3 regions of the Streptomyces sp. NPDC089424 genome follow, and region 1 is predicted to be linked to each of the others. Evidence: riboswitches for the same ligand, from Rfam matches in the RefSeq annotation. Region 1 holds a riboswitch; each other region holds the start of a gene.
What was found. A riboswitch is a leader RNA that binds a small molecule or an ion and turns the genes downstream of it on or off. The one in region 1 is predicted to bind cobalamin.

Region 1 (5,371 bases):
CTCAAGGCTCAGATTCGCCTCAGAACCGGGATGGATAGCGCTGCGGTCGGCAATCCTTGCTTCACAGCCATTCCGTCGGGATGGCAGGTGACTGGAGGGCGGGCCGGCCATGGCAGAACCTGACAACGTCGCACGCTTGATCGCAGCTGGGTCCGCCCTGTTCACCGCCCTCAACATGTCGGTGTCGTATGCGGCATGGCGCCAGAAGCGGCCCGCCGTCGTGATGAGGAGGGCCCGCATCAACAGGCGGTATGTGGATCACTCCAGCGGCCCGGTACTACAACTGTCTTTCACCGCGTTGGTGCGTAACCGGAGCGAGGTCCCTGTGACGGTTACGGAGGCGTACTTGTACCTCACCGAGCGCCGACGGGAGAGGGTGGAAGGCCAGCGCACACATGACTCACTGTCCGACATTTGGCAGCTCCACCGACTGAACGAGAGCGGCCCCCTGGTGCTGGAAGCATTCGGCACTAGAAGCGTGGCCTGGACTCTCGATACCTGCCTGCGCCCCTTCCAGGAGTTGCCCTTTCACAAGGGCATGATCCGCCTCGAGTTGTTCAACGGTCGACTCGCTTGGAGTCGACGGTTCAAGGTCTCATTCGAGGGCCCCTGCCACTGCTCGAACTGCATCGGGATGGGGGAGCAGCTCAGCTTCGACGAACTCTCCTAGGCGCTGTTTCTCGGATCTCCTTCCGTGAGTGCTGTGTTGGGGCAGGGTGGCTGCATGGGACGTGGTGATCTGACGAATGCGGAGTGGGAGCGACTGGAGTCGTTCTTACCTCGCGGTGGTGCGCGTGGGGGCCGGTGGAGCGATCATCGACGGGTGATCAACGGAGTGCTCTACCGGGTTCGCACGGGGGTGCAGTGGCGGGATCTTCCGGAGCGGTTCGGGCCGTGGGAGACGGTCTATAAGCGCCATCGTCGCTGGTCGGCGGACGGGACCTGGCAGATGCTGCTGTCGCAGGTGCAGGCCGCCGAGGACGCCGCCGGCCGGATCGACTGGGACGTGTCGGTGGACTCCACGGCGGTGCGTGTCCACCAGCACGCCGCCGGCGCACGGAAGTCACCGCCCGCCGTCGCTTCTCAAAGAGGGGTCCGTCCGCGGACGAACCAGGTCGATCCGGTGCTTCGGAAACTGGCCGTCCGATTGGAGGAGGTGCTCAGATCGGCGAGTGTCTGGGACGCTCCCGCGGCGGCTTCACCACCAAGATCCACCTCGCAGCCGACGGACGACGTCGGCCCCTCGCCCTCCTCCTGACCCCCGGACACTACGGCGACGGCCCCAACTCCGCCCCGTCCTGGAGCAGCTGTCCGTGCCCCGTATTGGAGTCGGCCGGCCCCGCAGCCGACCCGACCATGTCCTGGCCGACAAGGCCTACACGTCCCGCGAAAACCGCCGCTACCTGCGACGGCGCGGAATACCGCACACCATCCCCGAACGGCTCGACCAGCGCAGGCACCGGCAGAACCGCGGTTCCCGGGGTGACCGGCCCACCGGGTTCGACCGCGAGCGCTACACGAAGCGCAACACCGTCGAGCGTGCCATCAACCGCCTGAAAGGCTTCCGCGCCGTCGCCACACGCTACGAGAAACGGGCCTACACCTACCTCGGCACCGTAACCCTCGCCGCACTCATCATCTGGCTCCGCACATGATCCGAGAAACAGCGCCTAGTACTCCAGTTGCAGTTCGCTATTCCTGCTGGTCAGTGGCGTGTTCGTGGGTGTACTGGGCTGATGTTCCGTCAGGCGGCGGGAGTTCGTGACTTCGGGTGCGGTGGGCCGTTGTGCTTGTCGTGCAAGATGATGTGCGGCCCGATGTCTGGTCGGCGGAGCTGGAAGAACTGCTGGTGCGGATCGGTCACCGCTTCGGGCGGGTGGATCTTCGGCGGCGGATGCGGGCCTATGTGCACGGCCTGCTCGGACCAGTGGGCCGGAAGAACAGCTGGCAGCTGGCCGAGCATGCCGGTCACCACACTCCCGCAGGGTTGCAGCACTTGCTGAGCCGAGCCTGCTGGGATCCCGACGAAATCCGTGATGCCCTGCAGGAATACGTCGCTGAGAAGCTCGGGGACACGGCCGGGGTGCTGATCATCGACGACACCGGGTTCATCAAGAAGGGCACCGTCTCAGCCGGGGTGCAACGGCAGTACTCCGGCACCGCCGGCCGCACCGAGAACTGCCAGATCGGCGTGTTCGCCGCCTATGCCTCCTCCAAGGGCCGCGCGCTGGTGGACCGAGAGCTGTACTTGCCGAAGTCCTGGACCTCTGATCCGGCCCGCTGCACAGAGGCGAAGATTCCCGACGAGCGCACGTTCGCCACCCAAGGCGATCTCGCGAAGGCCATCATCATGCGGGCCCTGGCCTCGCCGCTGCCGATCGCCTGGGTGACCGCAGACTCGGCCTACGGCCAGGAGTGGCGGCTGCGCCGCCTGCTGGAGGAGGCCGGCGTCGGCTATGTCCTGGCCGTGCCGAAGTCCCAGCACGTGCACGCCATCGGCCGCATCGACTTCGCCATCTCCCAGGCACCCGAGGACGCCTGGGAACGCCACTCCTGTGGGGCGGGCGCGAAAGGGCCGCGCGTCTACGACTGGGCGGCGGCGAGGCTGCCCGCGATCGATGACTTCGACGGCGATGCGCCCACCCACGACCGGTGGGTGCTGGCCCGCCGCAGCCTGGCCCGCCCGGACGAGATCGCCTACTACCTCGCCTATGCACCAGCCGGCACCGGCATCACCGAACTGGTACGGATCGCCGGGACGCGCTGGGCGATCGAGGAGGCTTTCCAGGCCGCGAAGAACGAGTGCGGCCTGGATCAGTACGAAGTTCGCCGGTATCCGGGCTGGTATCGGCACATCACTCTGGCCATGCTCGCCCACGCCTTCCTCGCTGCCATGGCCGCCGCCGCGGGGACGGAAAGGGGGGCCGCAGAATCGGTTCCGGCGATCTCGTCCCGCTCACGGTGGCGGAAATCCGGCGACTCCTGGCAGTTGGCCGCCCCACGCTGACGCATGTCCGGCGCACACGCCACGCACTGAATTGGTCCCGCTGGCGCCGCCGTCACCAGGCGATCGCCATGCGCTGTCACTACCGCCGCCGCACCCGAAGTCACGAACTCCCGCCGCCTGACGGAACATCAGCCCAGTACACTCACGAACACGCCGCTGACCAGCAGGAATAGCGAACTGCAACTGGAGTACTAGGGGCCGCTGGGGAGCGCGGCGACAGCCTGCTGCCGCCCCGACGACGTAGCCGCCCCGATGTCCTGCTCATAATTGTCGTGTCACTCCTCACGGCAGGCGCGTACGAAAGGACTCCCGCGGGCACGCCGCTCACGGGAGCCCTTCCGCGCGGTGGGCAGGTGACGGTGTCGCCGCAGTGACGGGATGATGGCCGGCGACATACGGCGACGGCGGTCCGAGGAAGCCGGTGTGAATCCGGCGCGGTCCCGCCACTGTGACCGGTGAGCGAGTTCCCGCAGGCCGCCGCCCCAGGACCGGGTGGCAAGGCGGGGCGAGCGGCGACCCGGGAGCCAGGAGACTCACGCGGTCGTCTCCTCGAGCAACGCCGGGGCGGATCTCCCCGGGCGGGGGAGTGGTGTGATGCCCGGGAGGCCGACGGAAGAGGCTTCAGGCGAGACTGTGGAGGCGAACGGTCCGGTGCCGTGCCTAGTAGTCGTATGCCGCGATTGCTGCTGTGGCAGCCCCAAGGGGACCGGAATCGATCACGCCGCACAGACCGAGACTGCGGGCGGATGTGCCGGTGCGCATCTCCGACTGCCGTGACGTGTGGCAGGCCAACGTATTCGCTGTACAGCCGTCCGCAGTGCCGCCGGTGCCCGGCCGGTCTGGCTGGGGCTCGTCAACGACACGGACGCGACGGAGGACTCGTCGCCTGGGTACGCGCCGGCGGCCCGGGAGTCACTCCGTTGCCGGACATCCTCGACCTGTATGCCTTCACCTCCTGGGCGTCATGCGAGCCAAGCGGACTCCTTCGGACGGGTGTGCGGTGAGCTGTCGGTGCCGCCCGGCGCGGCCGTGCGGCCCAGGTAGCGGTGCACGAAGTGGATGCTCATCGCGCCTTCGCCGACCGCGGAGGCCACCCGTTTCACCGAGCCGCTACGGACGTCCCCTACCGCGAAGACCCCGGGCAGGCTGGTCTCCAGGGTCATGCACGAGCGCCCTCTGCCGTGCCACACCTCGGGGTGGGCGCAGGCCTCCTGAGCCTGCGGCCCGGTGAGGACGAAGCCGCGGGAGTCGAGGGCGATGATGCCGGCGAGCCACTCGGTGTGAGGTTCAGCGCCGGTGAAGATGAACAGGCTCCGTACCGCGAGCCGGCGGTGCCCGCCCGTGCGGTTGTCGACCACGTCGAGTTCCTCCAGCACGTCGTGGCCGATGGCCTCGGTGACCTCGGTGTGCAGCATGACCTCCACCCGCGGATGGCGTTCGACCTGGTCGACCAGGTAGCGGGACATGTTGGCATCAAGGCTGGCTCCTCGGACCAGCAGGTGCACCTTCGGCGCGTACTCGGCGAGGAACAGCACCGCCTGGCCCGCCGAGTTGCCTCCGCCGACGACGGCCACCGGGTCGGTGCGGCACTGCTGGGCCTCGTAGACGGTCGCCGAGTAGTGCACGCCCGTTCCCTCCAGGCGTTCGATGCCGGGCACCTGGAGCCGGCGGTAGCGGGCACCCATGGCCAGGACGACGGCGCGGGCGGCGATCTCACTGCCGTCGGCGAACGCCACTACGTAGTGGTCCTCGTCCTTGGGATGGAGACCGGTCGCCTCCAGCGGAAGGCTGATCCTGGCGCCGAACTTGTCGGCCTGGAGCACGGCGCGTTCGGTGAGTTCGGCGCCGGAGATGCCGGATGGGAAGCCCAGCAGATTCTCGATGCGGGACGACGTGCCGGCCTGGCCGCCGGTGGCCATCGTCTCCACCACCGTGGTTCTTAGGCCCTCGGAGGCGGCATAGACCGCGGCGGCGAGGCCGGCTGGTCCGGAGCCTACGATGAGGACGTCGCCGTGACGGTTTCCGGCGGGTAGTGACGGCAGGCCGATGAGCCGGGCCAGTTCCGCGTTGCTGGGGTTGCGCAACAGGGTGGTGTCCCGCCAGATGACGAGTGGGATCTCCGCCGGGCCGACGCCGAAGCGGCGCAGCAGCTCCTCGGCCTCCTCGTCGGTCTCCAGGTCGATCCAGCGGTGCGGCAGCCGGTTGCGGACGGCGAATTCGCGCAGCCGTCTGGTGTCGGGCGAGTAACGCGAGCCGATGATGCGGAAGCCGGCGCCCTGTCCGACAAGCAGCGCGCGACGGCACAGACAGGCGCGCAGCACGATGTCCCCGACGGTGGCGTCCTGGGTCACCAGGTGGCGCAAC
Region 2 (5,371 bases), on a different contig from region 1:
CCGCCGGGTCCAGCGCGGAGGTCGGCTCGTCCAGGACGAGCACGCTCGGGTGCGGGGTGAGGACCGAGCCGATCGCGACTCGCTGCCGCTGGCCGCCGGAGAGCGTGGCGATCGGGCGATGGCGCAGATCGGCGAGGCCGAGCAGGTCGAGGGTCTCCTCGACGCGCCGCCGCATCACGTCCGGGGCGAGCCCCAGCGACTCCATGCCGTAGGCGAGTTCGTCCTCGACCGTGTCCGTGACGAAGTGGGCGAGAGGGTCCTGGCCGACCGTGCCCACGATGTCGGCGAGTTCACGCGGCTTGTGGGTACGGGTGTCGCGGCCGGCGACCGTGACCCGGCCGCGCAGGGTGCCGCCGGTGAAGTGCGGGACCAGGCCGCTGACCGCGCCGAGCAGGGTGGACTTGCCGACCCCGGACGGGCCGACGAGCAGCACGAGTTCGCCTTCCGGGACCTCGAAGTCCACGCCCCTGACGGTGGGTCCGGCCGCTCCGTCGTAGGTCACGGAGACGTCCTCGAAGCGGATCATGAGGGCTTCTCCTCGGATCTCTGGGGAGCGGGCCGTCCCGCCGCGGGCGGCTCGGGAGCGGGGGTGACGAACGCCGGGAGCAGCCCGAGGAGCACGGCCGCGGCCGGCCACAGCGGCAGCGTCGGGGCGACCAGCGGGATCACACCCGGATGCAGGGCCGCGGGGTCGGCGGAGGCGGCCAGGGTCAGCAGGGCGGCGACCGCGACGCCGGAGGCGGCGACCAGGCAGGAACGGGCGTTCCAGGTGTCGGGGCGGTAGCGGGTGCGCGGGGTGCGACGGCCGCCCAGCCGCAGACCGGCGAGCGCCGCGGCGAGGCCGGCGAGCAGGACCGGCAGGCCGTAGGTGCCGCCGTCGGCGGTGAGCAGTCCGTACGTCCCGGCGCAGACGCCGAGCAGACCGGTGAGCGTGAGGACCGCGGTCGTACGGCGCACCGCCGGCGGGACCTGCGCGGTACGGCCGTAGCCGCGGGCGTCCATGGCGGCGGCGAGGGCCACGGAGCGTTCCAGGGCGCCTTCGAGGACGGGCAGGCCCACCTGGAGCAGGCCCCGCAGGCCCTTGTCCGGGCGGCCGCGCAGCCGGCGGGCGGTGCGCAGCCGCTGGGCGTCGGCGATGAGGTGCGGGGCGAAGGTGAGGGCCACGACCACGGCCACGCCCATCTCGTAGAGGGCGCCGGGCAGGGACTTGAGGAGGCGGGTGGGAGCGGCGAGGGCGTTGGCCGAGCCGACGCAGATCAGGAGCGTGGCCAGCTTCAGGCCGTCGTAGAGGGCGAAGACGAGGGTCTCGGCGGTGACCCGGCCGCCGAGGCGGATGCCCTGCGCCCAGTGGGGCAGCGGGACTTCGGGAAGGGTGAGCAGGGTGTGGGTGCCCGGCAGGGGCGAACCGAGGGCGACGGCGAACACCAGGCGGACCAGCAGCACGGCGAGGGCCAGCTTGACGAAGGCGCCGTAGGAGAGGGCCCAAGGGGTGTGGGGGCGGCGGGTGGCGACGACGTAGGCCGAGACCGTCACGAGGAGTGCGAGGAGCAGCGGGTTGGTGGTGCGGGTGGCCGCGGTGCCGAGGGCCAGGGACCACAGCCACCAGGCGCCGGGGTGGACCGGCGCGGGGGGCCGGCGCCGCAGGGCGGTGACGCCCGCCGACGCCGGCCGGGTGCCGTGCCGGTCCACGCCCGAGCCGTGGTCAGCCATGCCTGCGCCGGCGGGCCTGCCAGCCGGCCGCCGCGCCCAGCACCGCCACCGCCGCCACCCCGGCGACGACGCCCAGCGACGGGCCGCCGCCGCTCTCGTCCGCCGGCTCACCGGCCGGCTTGCCCGCCGACGCCACCTGCTCCCCGCAGCCCTTCGCCGGGTAGCCGCCGATCGCGCACAACAGGGCGTTGGCGTCGTACCGGAGCGGCTTGGCGACCGCCGCCAGGGCCTCCGCCGCCGTCGCGTCCGGGGCGAGCCGGGCGCAGGCCGTGCGGGGCGCGGGCGGCGTCTCGCCGGACGGGGCGTCCGACGCCGTGCCGAAGTCGATGACCAGGGCCACCCGCTTGTGGCCGTCCCGCGCCGGGGTGCCCGCGCAGATCGTGGTGAAGCCGGCCTCGCCGCGCGGCCGGGACGCGTCCGCGGAGTCCTCGCTGACCGCGAAACGGAAACCCTGCACGGAGCCGTCCGCGGGGCGGGCGAGGGAGGGACCCTGGGTGGCGTACGTCCACGCCTTGCCGTCGCGCTCCCAGAACGACCAGTAGCGGTAGCCGGTGGCCTGGGCCGGGCCCGTGCCGGCGGCCAGGGCGATCAGGAGCGCGGCGAGGAGGGCCGCCGCCCGGCGTATCACGGCTGCTGCTTCCGGTTCCGGCCGCTGAGCAGGAAGCCGATGCCGACACCGGCGACGAGGCAGACGCCGACGTACCACCAGACACCGAAGCCGTCGTCCGACTCGGACGTGGCCTCGCTGTCCGCGGTGGCGGGCCGCTGCGCGCTCTGCGGCGCGGGGCCCGACGCGTTCAGCAGCCGCACGAGGTCCGTGCCGCCGAAGTCGCGCGGGTCGCCACCGGCCGCGTGCGCGGCGAGGATCAGCTGGGCGTAGGCGGCCGGGCCGCTCTGCTTGGCCCAGGCGACGGCGTTCCGCTCCAGCCACTTGAGGGGCCCGGCCGCTCGGGCCGCGCCGCCCTGGGCGGCGAGGGCCACGACGGCGTCGGCCGTGTTGCCGTAGTCGGGCTGGTCCTCGGAACCGGGGAGGGCCGACATGAGGTGGCCGTCCGCGGCGAGCGCGTCGGCGAGGTAGGAGGCGCCGTTCGCGGCGGCCCGCTCGGGGGTGAGGTCGTCGCCGTCGGCGCAGGAGGGCGCGGCGGCGGTGCCGGCGGCCTCGGCGGCCAGGCCCTTGCCGAGCGAGCCCAGCACGCCGGCCGCGGTGGCGTCCGGATTGGCGGCGAGGGCGCCCTTCTTGTCGGGCTGGTAGGCGAACGCCCCGGCGCCCTTGGCGTCGTCGCACGGTATGGCGAACGCGAGCAGGGCGTCCTGGGCGGACCGGCCGCCCTTGACGACGTCCTGCGGCCGCTCGCCCGCGGCGGCGAGGGCTCCGATGACGAGGGAGGTCGAGTTGGCGTCGCTGGGGCCGCCGGCGGTGTAGCCCCAGCCGCCGTCCTTGCCCTGCGCGGACTTCAGCCAGGTGACGGCCTTGCCGGTGACGGCGTCGTGCCCGCCGAGCGCGGCGAGTGCCTGCACGGCGGCGGCCGTCATGTTGGTGTCGACCGGCGTCTTGGCGTCGCAGGGCTTGGCGGTGTCGGCGCGGTACGGCGCGAACGCGCCGTCGGCGCACTGCTGTCCGGCCAGCCACTCCACGCCCGCGGCGGCGGGCCGCACGCCGACGGCGTCGTGGGCGAGCAGGGCGAGGGACTGGCGCCACACGCCGTCGTAGGTGGGGTCACCCGTGCCGTACAGCCCCGAGGGCAGCGACGGGGAGGGGCTCGCGGCCTGGGCGGCCGGGACCCCGGCGGCGCCGATCACTGCGGTGACGGCCAGGGCCGCTGCGCTGCGGCGGACGACGTTCATGATCGGCGGGTGCCTCTCCCTGCGGGGAGCCGCGCAGCACGGGCAACCCCCGGGCGGCTCGGCTCCGTATACCTCGACGGTGCCGTACACCGGCCGGTTGCCGGTGCACTTGAGCCGGTCACGCTGCCGTGCGGGGCGGTCCGGCTCACAGCCTCGGCTGCTCACGGTTGCGGGTCAGCGCCGGATTTGCACCGGCTTTCCCCCGTACGGGTGTGATGACGACCGGGCCACTCTACCCGCCCGTAGCCCCAGCCCCATGGGGCGCCGGTCACACCCCGACCGGACCGGGCACAGACCCCCGCGGGGCACCTCGGGTGGGCTAGGTGCAAGTCCTGCGGGGGCGGCGGCCGCATCCTGGATGGGCTACGCGCAGGCCCTTGTGGGATTGCCGGTCACATCTCGGGTGGGCTACGAGGCTCCCGTGGGGCTGACGGTCGCGCCCCGGGCGGGCTACGCGCAGGCCCTTGTGGGGCTGACGGTCGCATCCTGGGGCGGCTGCGCGCAGGCTCCCGTGGGGCTGAGGGTCGCATTCTGGGCGGGCTACAGATAGGCCCTGTTGGGCGCCGCCACCCCGTGCGGGCCACGTGCAAGCCCCCGTGGGACCGTCGGTCACACCCCGGGCGCGCTATGCGCAGGCTCCCGGGGGCCGTTGGTCGCATCCTGGGCGGGCTGCGGCGTAAGCCGCCGTGAGGCATCCGGTCGCATCCTGGGTGGGCGCGCAGGCCTTGTGGGGTTGCTGGTCGCATCCTGGGCGGGCTACGGATAAGCCCCGTTGGGCCGCAAGCCACCCCGTGCGGGCCGCGTGCAAGCCCCCTTGGGGCCGCCAACCACACCCCGGGCGCGCTACGCGCAGGCTCCCGGGGGGCCGTTGGTCGCATCCTGGGCGGACATGCGCCCCGTTGGGCCGCCCGCTACCCCGTGCGGGCTTCGTGCAAGCCCCCGTCGGGCCGCCCGTCACCGGACGCGCAAGCGCCCGTGGGGTTGCCGGTCACATCCCGGGCGGGCTGCGGCGCAAGCGCCCGTGGGGTTGCGGTTCACATCCCGGGCGGGCTGCGGCGCAAGGGCCCGTGGGGTTGCCGGTCACACCCCGGGCGGGCTGCGGCGCAAGCCGCCGTGAGGCATCCGGTCGCATCCTGGGTGGGATGCGCAGGCCCTTGTGGGGGGCGGCGGTTGCATTGTGGGCAAGGTTCCGTGGGGTCGCTCGTCGCCCCGGAGGGCTACGCGCCGGTTCGGATCAGGTTTGCTGCGCGGCAGCGGGTGACGGGGGCGGACTCGTGGCGGAACCAGGTCGCGTCGATCTCGCGGCCGTCGCGCAGGGTGTGCCGGGGCGGCCCCTCTGCCGGCACGAAGCCCGCGCGCGTGAGGGCGCCCCGGCAGGCCGAGTTGGTGACCTCGGTCCCGGCGTGGACCGAGTCCAGGCCGAAGTGGGTGTGGCCGAGCTGGGCGCCCGCGGCGAACAGCTCCGCGCCGAGGCCCCGGCCGCGGGCGTGCGGTGCGAGCCAGCCGCCGATCTGCCCGGCGGTGCGGTCGAGTTGGAGGGCCCCGGCGTAGCGGCCGTCCTCCCGGCCCACGGCCACCAGGACCTCACCGCCCTCGGGGTCGAGTTCGAACGCCGAGAGCCACCGCGGGGGGATGCCACGGTGACTGTCGCCGGGGCGCATCCGCAGCAGGGACTCCCGGATGCGGGTGTCGGCGACGACCTCCTCGCCCCGCATCCCGAGCCACCGCTGCGCCGCGCCGTCCGATCCGGCGGCGACCGCCGCCAGCAGGTCCAGCTGGGTCTCCGGGGTGTACAGCAGCAGACCTCCGGTGTGCA
Region 3 (5,371 bases), 420 kb from region 1:
CGCCCCCGAGGTGGCCCGCGGCCGGGCGGGGGACGAGAAGTCCGACGTCTTCTCCCTGGGCGCGAGCCTCTTCATGGCGATCGAAGGGCGCTCTCCCTACGGGGAGTTCGAGAACCTCATGGGCTACCTGGCCAAGGCGCAGGCGCTGTGCGGCACCGCCGAGTCGCTGTCGGGCGCGGCCGTGTCGGACCATCGCGAAGAGCCTGCCGACGTCGTCGCGAGGGTGAGGGTCAGCCGCGGCGGCGTGGGGGCGGACCCTCCCCGGGTCCGTCCTCCACGCCGTCGGCCGGTCAGCGGTTGGTCAGCGGCCTGAACGCGTTGCGCACGTCGGAACTGGAGTCGTTGACATACCGGTTCCGCGGTGGGTTGTCTTCGTCGCCCCAGGTCACGTACGACAGGACCGCGGGGCAGCTGGATCCGCTGATCTGGATCGTGCGCCGGGAGACGAGCTTGCCGGTGCGCACCTCGTAGACCCGTACCGGGATCGCGATCCGGTGGAAGGTCACGTACGTGATGGTGCCGGACCGCTGGCTCTGGTAAGGGCACGTCTGGACGGACGTCCCGAAGTCCTCCTCGCCCACGCAGACGACCGCCGCCGCGCGAGCGGCGTCGGTGGCCTTCCAGTTGCCGGGGAGCTGGTTGGTGTACTCGGTGTTGCCGAAGTACATCGCCCGGTTGGTGCCCTTGCCCATGGGCTTGGCGGCGCTGTACTTGGCCGGCCGGGAGCAGTACTCGGGTTGTTCGTCCTGCGTGCCGGTCAGCAGGGAGCGGACGTTGTCCAGCTCGATGGCCTGCGTGGCCTTGGTGACGCCGGTGCGGGCCCGGCTCTCCAGACCGTCGTCGGGATACTCGTCGAGCAGCTGCCGGTAGTGCGCCCTGGCGGCCTGCCAGTCGTCGCCCTGCATAAGGGTGTCACCGCAGGCGACGAGCGCGGCGGGCGCCACGCGGTCCGCGGTGGACGCGGACCGGTCGAGCTGGTCGCGGGTCGCCTCGCGGTCGCGGAGCCAGTCGGTGACGCCGACGGTCCCGCAGGGGTTGTCCGTGGGCAGTCCGTCGAGGAAGCCGTCGAGGACCGTGCCGACGGTCCGCTCGTTGCCGGGTTCGCGGAGCACCGAGGTGAGGATGCCGAAGCCCCGTTCCAGTGCCTCGGTGTCGTTGCCCAGGCCTCTGTCCAGCAGTACTTCGGCCGTTCCCAGGTTCCGGCAGTCCTCGACCACCTCGTCACCGCGGGCGCTGACCGGGGCGCCGGCCACGCGGTGCCCGGCCCACACCTCGTCCTGGGCGCGGAACACCGCGGCGCAGTCGCCCTTGTCGCGGGCCTCGGTGACGTCCTGTCCGATGCGCAGGGCGTCGTAGCGCAGGAGTCCCACCGCCAGCAGCACCGGCACGGTGACGCAGAGCGCGATCAGGCGCTGCCTACGGGACGCGACGCGCGGGACGCCGCGGCTCGCGAGGAACCATCCGTGGGCGCCGAGCGCGACCCACCACACCAGCGCGGCGATCTCGTAGCCCCACGCGGCGGTTGCGGCGAGCAGCGAGACGAGGACGACCGTGCCCAGCAGGGACAGTACGGCGAGTGCGCGGCGTCCGAGCAGCCAGTAGCCGACGCCGAGCAGGGAGGCGTTGCCGAGGGCGGCGGCCAGCGGGTCCTGGTGGTGGACGCGAGGCGGCTCGGGCGGCCGTGGCGGTGGTGCGAAGGGTGTGGTGTAGGTCGGTTCGTCCATCGTGCTCTCCCCCTGGTGCGAGTGGTTCCCCGTGCAGCCGTCGGTGCCGGAGTCACCGGGACCCCGCTTCCGGTGCCGGCGCCACCGGGCCCCCGGTTCGGCGTGCCCCCCGGCCGGCGAACTGCCTCTCAACTCACTTATTTCCCAATGCCGTTGCTGTCCAGCCGTCCGGCGCGCCCTTTATCGGGGCCGCCTCCGGGGAGCGGCCCCGAACCGGCCCCGAACCCGGCGCCGACCAGCGGCGCCGGCCCCGCGCGCCGCCTCGGCGCGCCGCGTGACCAGCGCCTTCGCGCCCCCGATGCGCCGCTTGTCACCACCCCCGCGGGCGCACTACTGTCACCACGCCTTGGTGAACGGGAAATCCGGTGCGATACCGGTGCGGCCCTCGCCACTGTGATCGGGAAGTCCGGCTCCGGCCCTCAGGGGCAGCCACTGGGTCCAAGTGACCCGGGAAGGCGGAGCGCGGGCGGTGTCACCCGTCAGCCAGGAGACCGGCCGAGGCACGTTGTACACCATCCACGAGGTGCTGGAGAGGGTCTGCTGAAGCCATGCACATAGCCGAGGGTTTTCTGCCTCCGGCGCACGCGATCGCCTGGGGTGCCGCGTCCGCGCCGTTCGTCGTCCACGGAGTCCGTTCCCTCACCCGTGAGGTCAGGGAACATCCCGAGAGCACCCTGCTGCTCGGCGCCTCGGGCGCCTTCACGTTCGTCCTGTCGGCCCTGAAACTGCCGTCCGTGACCGGAAGCTGCTCGCATCCCACCGGCACGGGACTGGGCGCCATCCTGTTCCGGCCGCCGGTCATGGCGGTGCTGGGCACCATCACCCTGTTGTTCCAGGCGCTGTTGCTGGCGCACGGCGGACTGACGACGCTCGGCGCCAACGTCTTCTCGATGGCGATCGTCGGCCCCTGGGCCGGGTACGGCGTCTACCGGTTGCTGCGGCGCTACGACGTGCCGCTGATGGTCGCCGTGTTCTTCGGCGCGTTCGTCGCCGACCTGTCCACGTACTGCGTCACCAGCGTCCAGCTGGCACTCGCCTTTCCCGACCCGAGCAGCGGATTCCTGGGCGCGCTCGGCAAGTTCGGCTCCATCTTCGCGGTCACGCAGATCCCGCTCGCGGTGAGCGAGGGGCTGCTGACGGTGCTGGTGATGCGGCTGCTCGTGCAGTCCAGCAAGGGGGAACTGACCCGGCTGGGCGTGCTGCTCACCCCCAAGGGGACCCGCGGCGCGAACGCCGACGCCGAGGCGGTGGCCCGGTGAAGCGCCATACGAGGACCAACCTCCTGCTGCTGCTCGCGGTCGTCGCCCTCGCGGTGCTTCCGCTGGTACTCGGCCTCGGCGACCACAAGGAGGAGCCGTTCACCGGCGCCGACGCCGAGGCGGAGACGGCGATCACCGAGCTGGACCCGGACTACGAGCCCTGGTTCGCCCCGCTGTACGAGCCGCCGTCCGGTGAGATCGAGTCGGGGCTGTTCGCCCTCCAGGCGGCGGTCGGCGCGGGCGCGCTCGCGTACTACTTCGGGGTCCGGCGGGGCCGTCGCCAGGGTGAGGCCCGGGCCAGGGAGCTGCAGGGCGCGGCGCGGGTGTCCGGGGCCGACGGGGCCGAAGGGGCCTGAGCCTCGTGCTGCCGATCGACGCGGCGGCGCACAGCAGTCGCTGGCGCCGCCGCCACCCCGTGGACAAGGCCGTGCTCGGGCTGGGCCTCACGGTGCTGGCGATCTCCCTGCCACCCTGGCCGGGAGCGGCACTGGTGCTGGTGACGGCGCTGGCCGTGCTGCTCGGGCCGGCGGGCGTGCCATGGCGGCGGCTGTGGCTCGCGTACCGCGTGCCGCTGGGCTTCTGCGTCACCGGCGCGCTGCCGTTGCTGGTGCGGGTCGGAGGGCCGGGCGGGTTCGTCGGTCTCGCCGACGGCGGCGCCGTCCGTGCCGGGGAGTTGCTGCTGCGGACCTCGGCGGCCTCACTCGGCGTGCTGCTGTTCGCGTTCACCACCCCGATGTCCGACCTGTTGCCCCGCCTGGTGCGGGCCGGCGTGCCCGCGCCCGTGGTGGACGTGGCGCTGGTGACGTACCGCATGAGCTTTCTGCTCCTCGACTCGGTGCGCCGGATCCGCGAGGCGCAGGCGGCGCGGCTCGGGCACACCACGCGCGCCGCCCAGTGGCGGTCGCTGGCCGGGCTGGGCGCCACGGCCTTCGTGCGCGCGTTCGACCGGGCGAGTCGCCTGCAGGCCGGGCTCGCCGGGCGCGGCTACGACGGCACCCTGCGCGTCCTGGTGCCCGAGGCCCGCGTCTCCGTGCCGTTCACCGTGGTGAGCATCGCGCTGCTCGGGGCGCTCGCCGCCCTCACCTTCGTACTCGAAAGGCCGCTGTCATGAGCGAGGCCGCACCCCTGGTCGCCCTGCGCGACGTGTCGTTCGCCTACGAGGACGGCCCGGCCGTGCTCACCGGCCTCGACTTCGAGGTGCGCGAGGGGCGCGCGCTGGCGCTGCTCGGCCGCAACGGCAGCGGCAAGACCACGCTGATGCGGCTGCTCAGCGGGGGACTCCGGCCGCGGGCCGGGGAGTTGACGGTGGACGGCGGCACGGTGTCGTACGACCGCAAGGGGCTGACCCGGTTGCGGACCACCGTCCAGCTGGTGGTGCAGGATCCGGACGACCAGCTCTTCGCCGCCTCGGTGGCGCAGGACGTCTCCTTCGGGCCGCTCAACCTGGGGCTCGCGGACTCCGAGGTGCGGGCGCGGGTGGCCCAGGCGCTGGCCGCGCTGGACATCGCCGCGCTGGCGGACCGGCCCACGCATCTGCTGTCGTACGGGCAGCGCAAGCGGACCGCGATCGCCGGGGCCGTCGCCATGCGGCCGCGGGTGCTGATCCTCGACGAGCCGACGGCCGGGCTCGATCCCGACGGCCAGGAACGGCTGCTCGCCACCCTGGACGGGTTGCGTGCGAGCGGTACGACGGTGGTGATGGCCACCCACGACGTCGACCTTGCGCTGCGCTGGGCCGACGACGCCGCCCTGCTCACCCCGTCCGGCGTCCGCACCGGCCCGGCACCCGAGAACCTGGCGCGCACCCACCTCCTTCGGGAGGCGGGCCTGCGCCTGCCGTGGGGTGTCGCGGCGGCGGAACTGCTGCGCGGCCAGGGGCTGCTGGCCGGTGCGGCGCCGGGCCCGCGCACGGCGGAGGAACTGGCGACGCTGGTGGCGACACAGCCGGGGCAGGCCGGGTAGGCACTGGGAGGGCAGAGCCCGGAAGGGGGGACGAAGTCGGCTCGCGGCCGGGGGCCGTCACTCAGCCGGGGCGTCGGTGTCCTTCTCGCGCCGCGCGAGCAGCGTCGTACCGGCGACCACGGCGCCGATCGCGCCGACCTTGGCCGCCTGATGGACGGCGTGGTCGCCGCCCGTGCCCATCCCGGCCCACCAGGCGTCTGCGGGGACGTCCTGGTCCCGCCTCCCGCCGGCGACCGGACTCCGTGACAGGGCTGTCGACTTCGAAGAGAGGACCCCGCTCACGCCGAACGCTTGCGCGCCGTCGTCTTCGCCGTCGTCTTCTTGGCCGTCGACTTCTTCGCCGCCGTCTTCGCGGTGCTCTTCGCCGTGCTCTTCGCCGTGCTCTTCGAGGCCGCCGCCTTCTTCGTCCCCTGGGCCGACTTGGAC

Region 2: linked by a shared signal. The riboswitch ahead of ACIP2X_RS25405 (prenyltransferase/squalene oxidase repeat-containing protein) and the one ahead of ACIP2X_RS19095 ((2Fe-2S) ferredoxin domain-containing protein) in region 1 are both predicted to bind cobalamin.
Region 3: linked by a shared signal. The riboswitch ahead of ACIP2X_RS16995 (energy-coupling factor ABC transporter permease) and the one ahead of ACIP2X_RS19095 ((2Fe-2S) ferredoxin domain-containing protein) in region 1 are both predicted to bind cobalamin.

The regions. Positions count from the first base shown of each region.
Region 1 is NZ_JBIVHU010000003.1:860,071-865,441, forward strand. It holds gene ACIP2X_RS19080 (hypothetical protein) at 110-670, shown strand; partial or broken gene ACIP2X_RS19085 (IS5 family transposase) at 725-1,655, shown strand; gene ACIP2X_RS19090 (IS701 family transposase) at 1,808-3,007, shown strand; cobalamin riboswitch at 3,419-3,542, shown strand; partial or broken gene ACIP2X_RS19095 ((2Fe-2S) ferredoxin domain-containing protein) at 3,602-4,011, shown strand; gene ACIP2X_RS19100 (FAD-dependent oxidoreductase) at 3,970-5,371, opposite strand, start outside.
Region 2 is NZ_JBIVHU010000006.1:116,166-121,536, reverse strand. It holds gene ACIP2X_RS25420 (ABC transporter ATP-binding protein) at 1-526, opposite strand, end outside; gene ACIP2X_RS25415 (energy-coupling factor transporter transmembrane component T) at 523-1,710, opposite strand; gene ACIP2X_RS25410 (SCO2322 family protein) at 1,703-2,338, opposite strand; gene ACIP2X_RS25405 (prenyltransferase/squalene oxidase repeat-containing protein) at 2,335-3,555, opposite strand; cobalamin riboswitch at 3,672-3,797, opposite strand; gene ACIP2X_RS25400 (GNAT family N-acetyltransferase) at 4,773-5,371, opposite strand, start outside.
Region 3 is NZ_JBIVHU010000003.1:438,014-443,384, reverse strand. It holds gene ACIP2X_RS17000 (hypothetical protein) at 291-1,724, opposite strand; cobalamin riboswitch at 2,055-2,239, shown strand; gene ACIP2X_RS16995 (energy-coupling factor ABC transporter permease) at 2,273-2,983, shown strand; gene ACIP2X_RS16990 (energy-coupling factor ABC transporter substrate-binding protein) at 2,980-3,339, shown strand; gene cbiQ (cobalt ECF transporter T component CbiQ) at 3,345-4,094, shown strand; gene ACIP2X_RS16980 (ATP-binding cassette domain-containing protein) at 4,091-4,945, shown strand; gene ACIP2X_RS16975 (hypothetical protein) at 5,003-5,125, opposite strand; gene ACIP2X_RS16970 (Ku protein) at 5,224-5,371, opposite strand, start outside.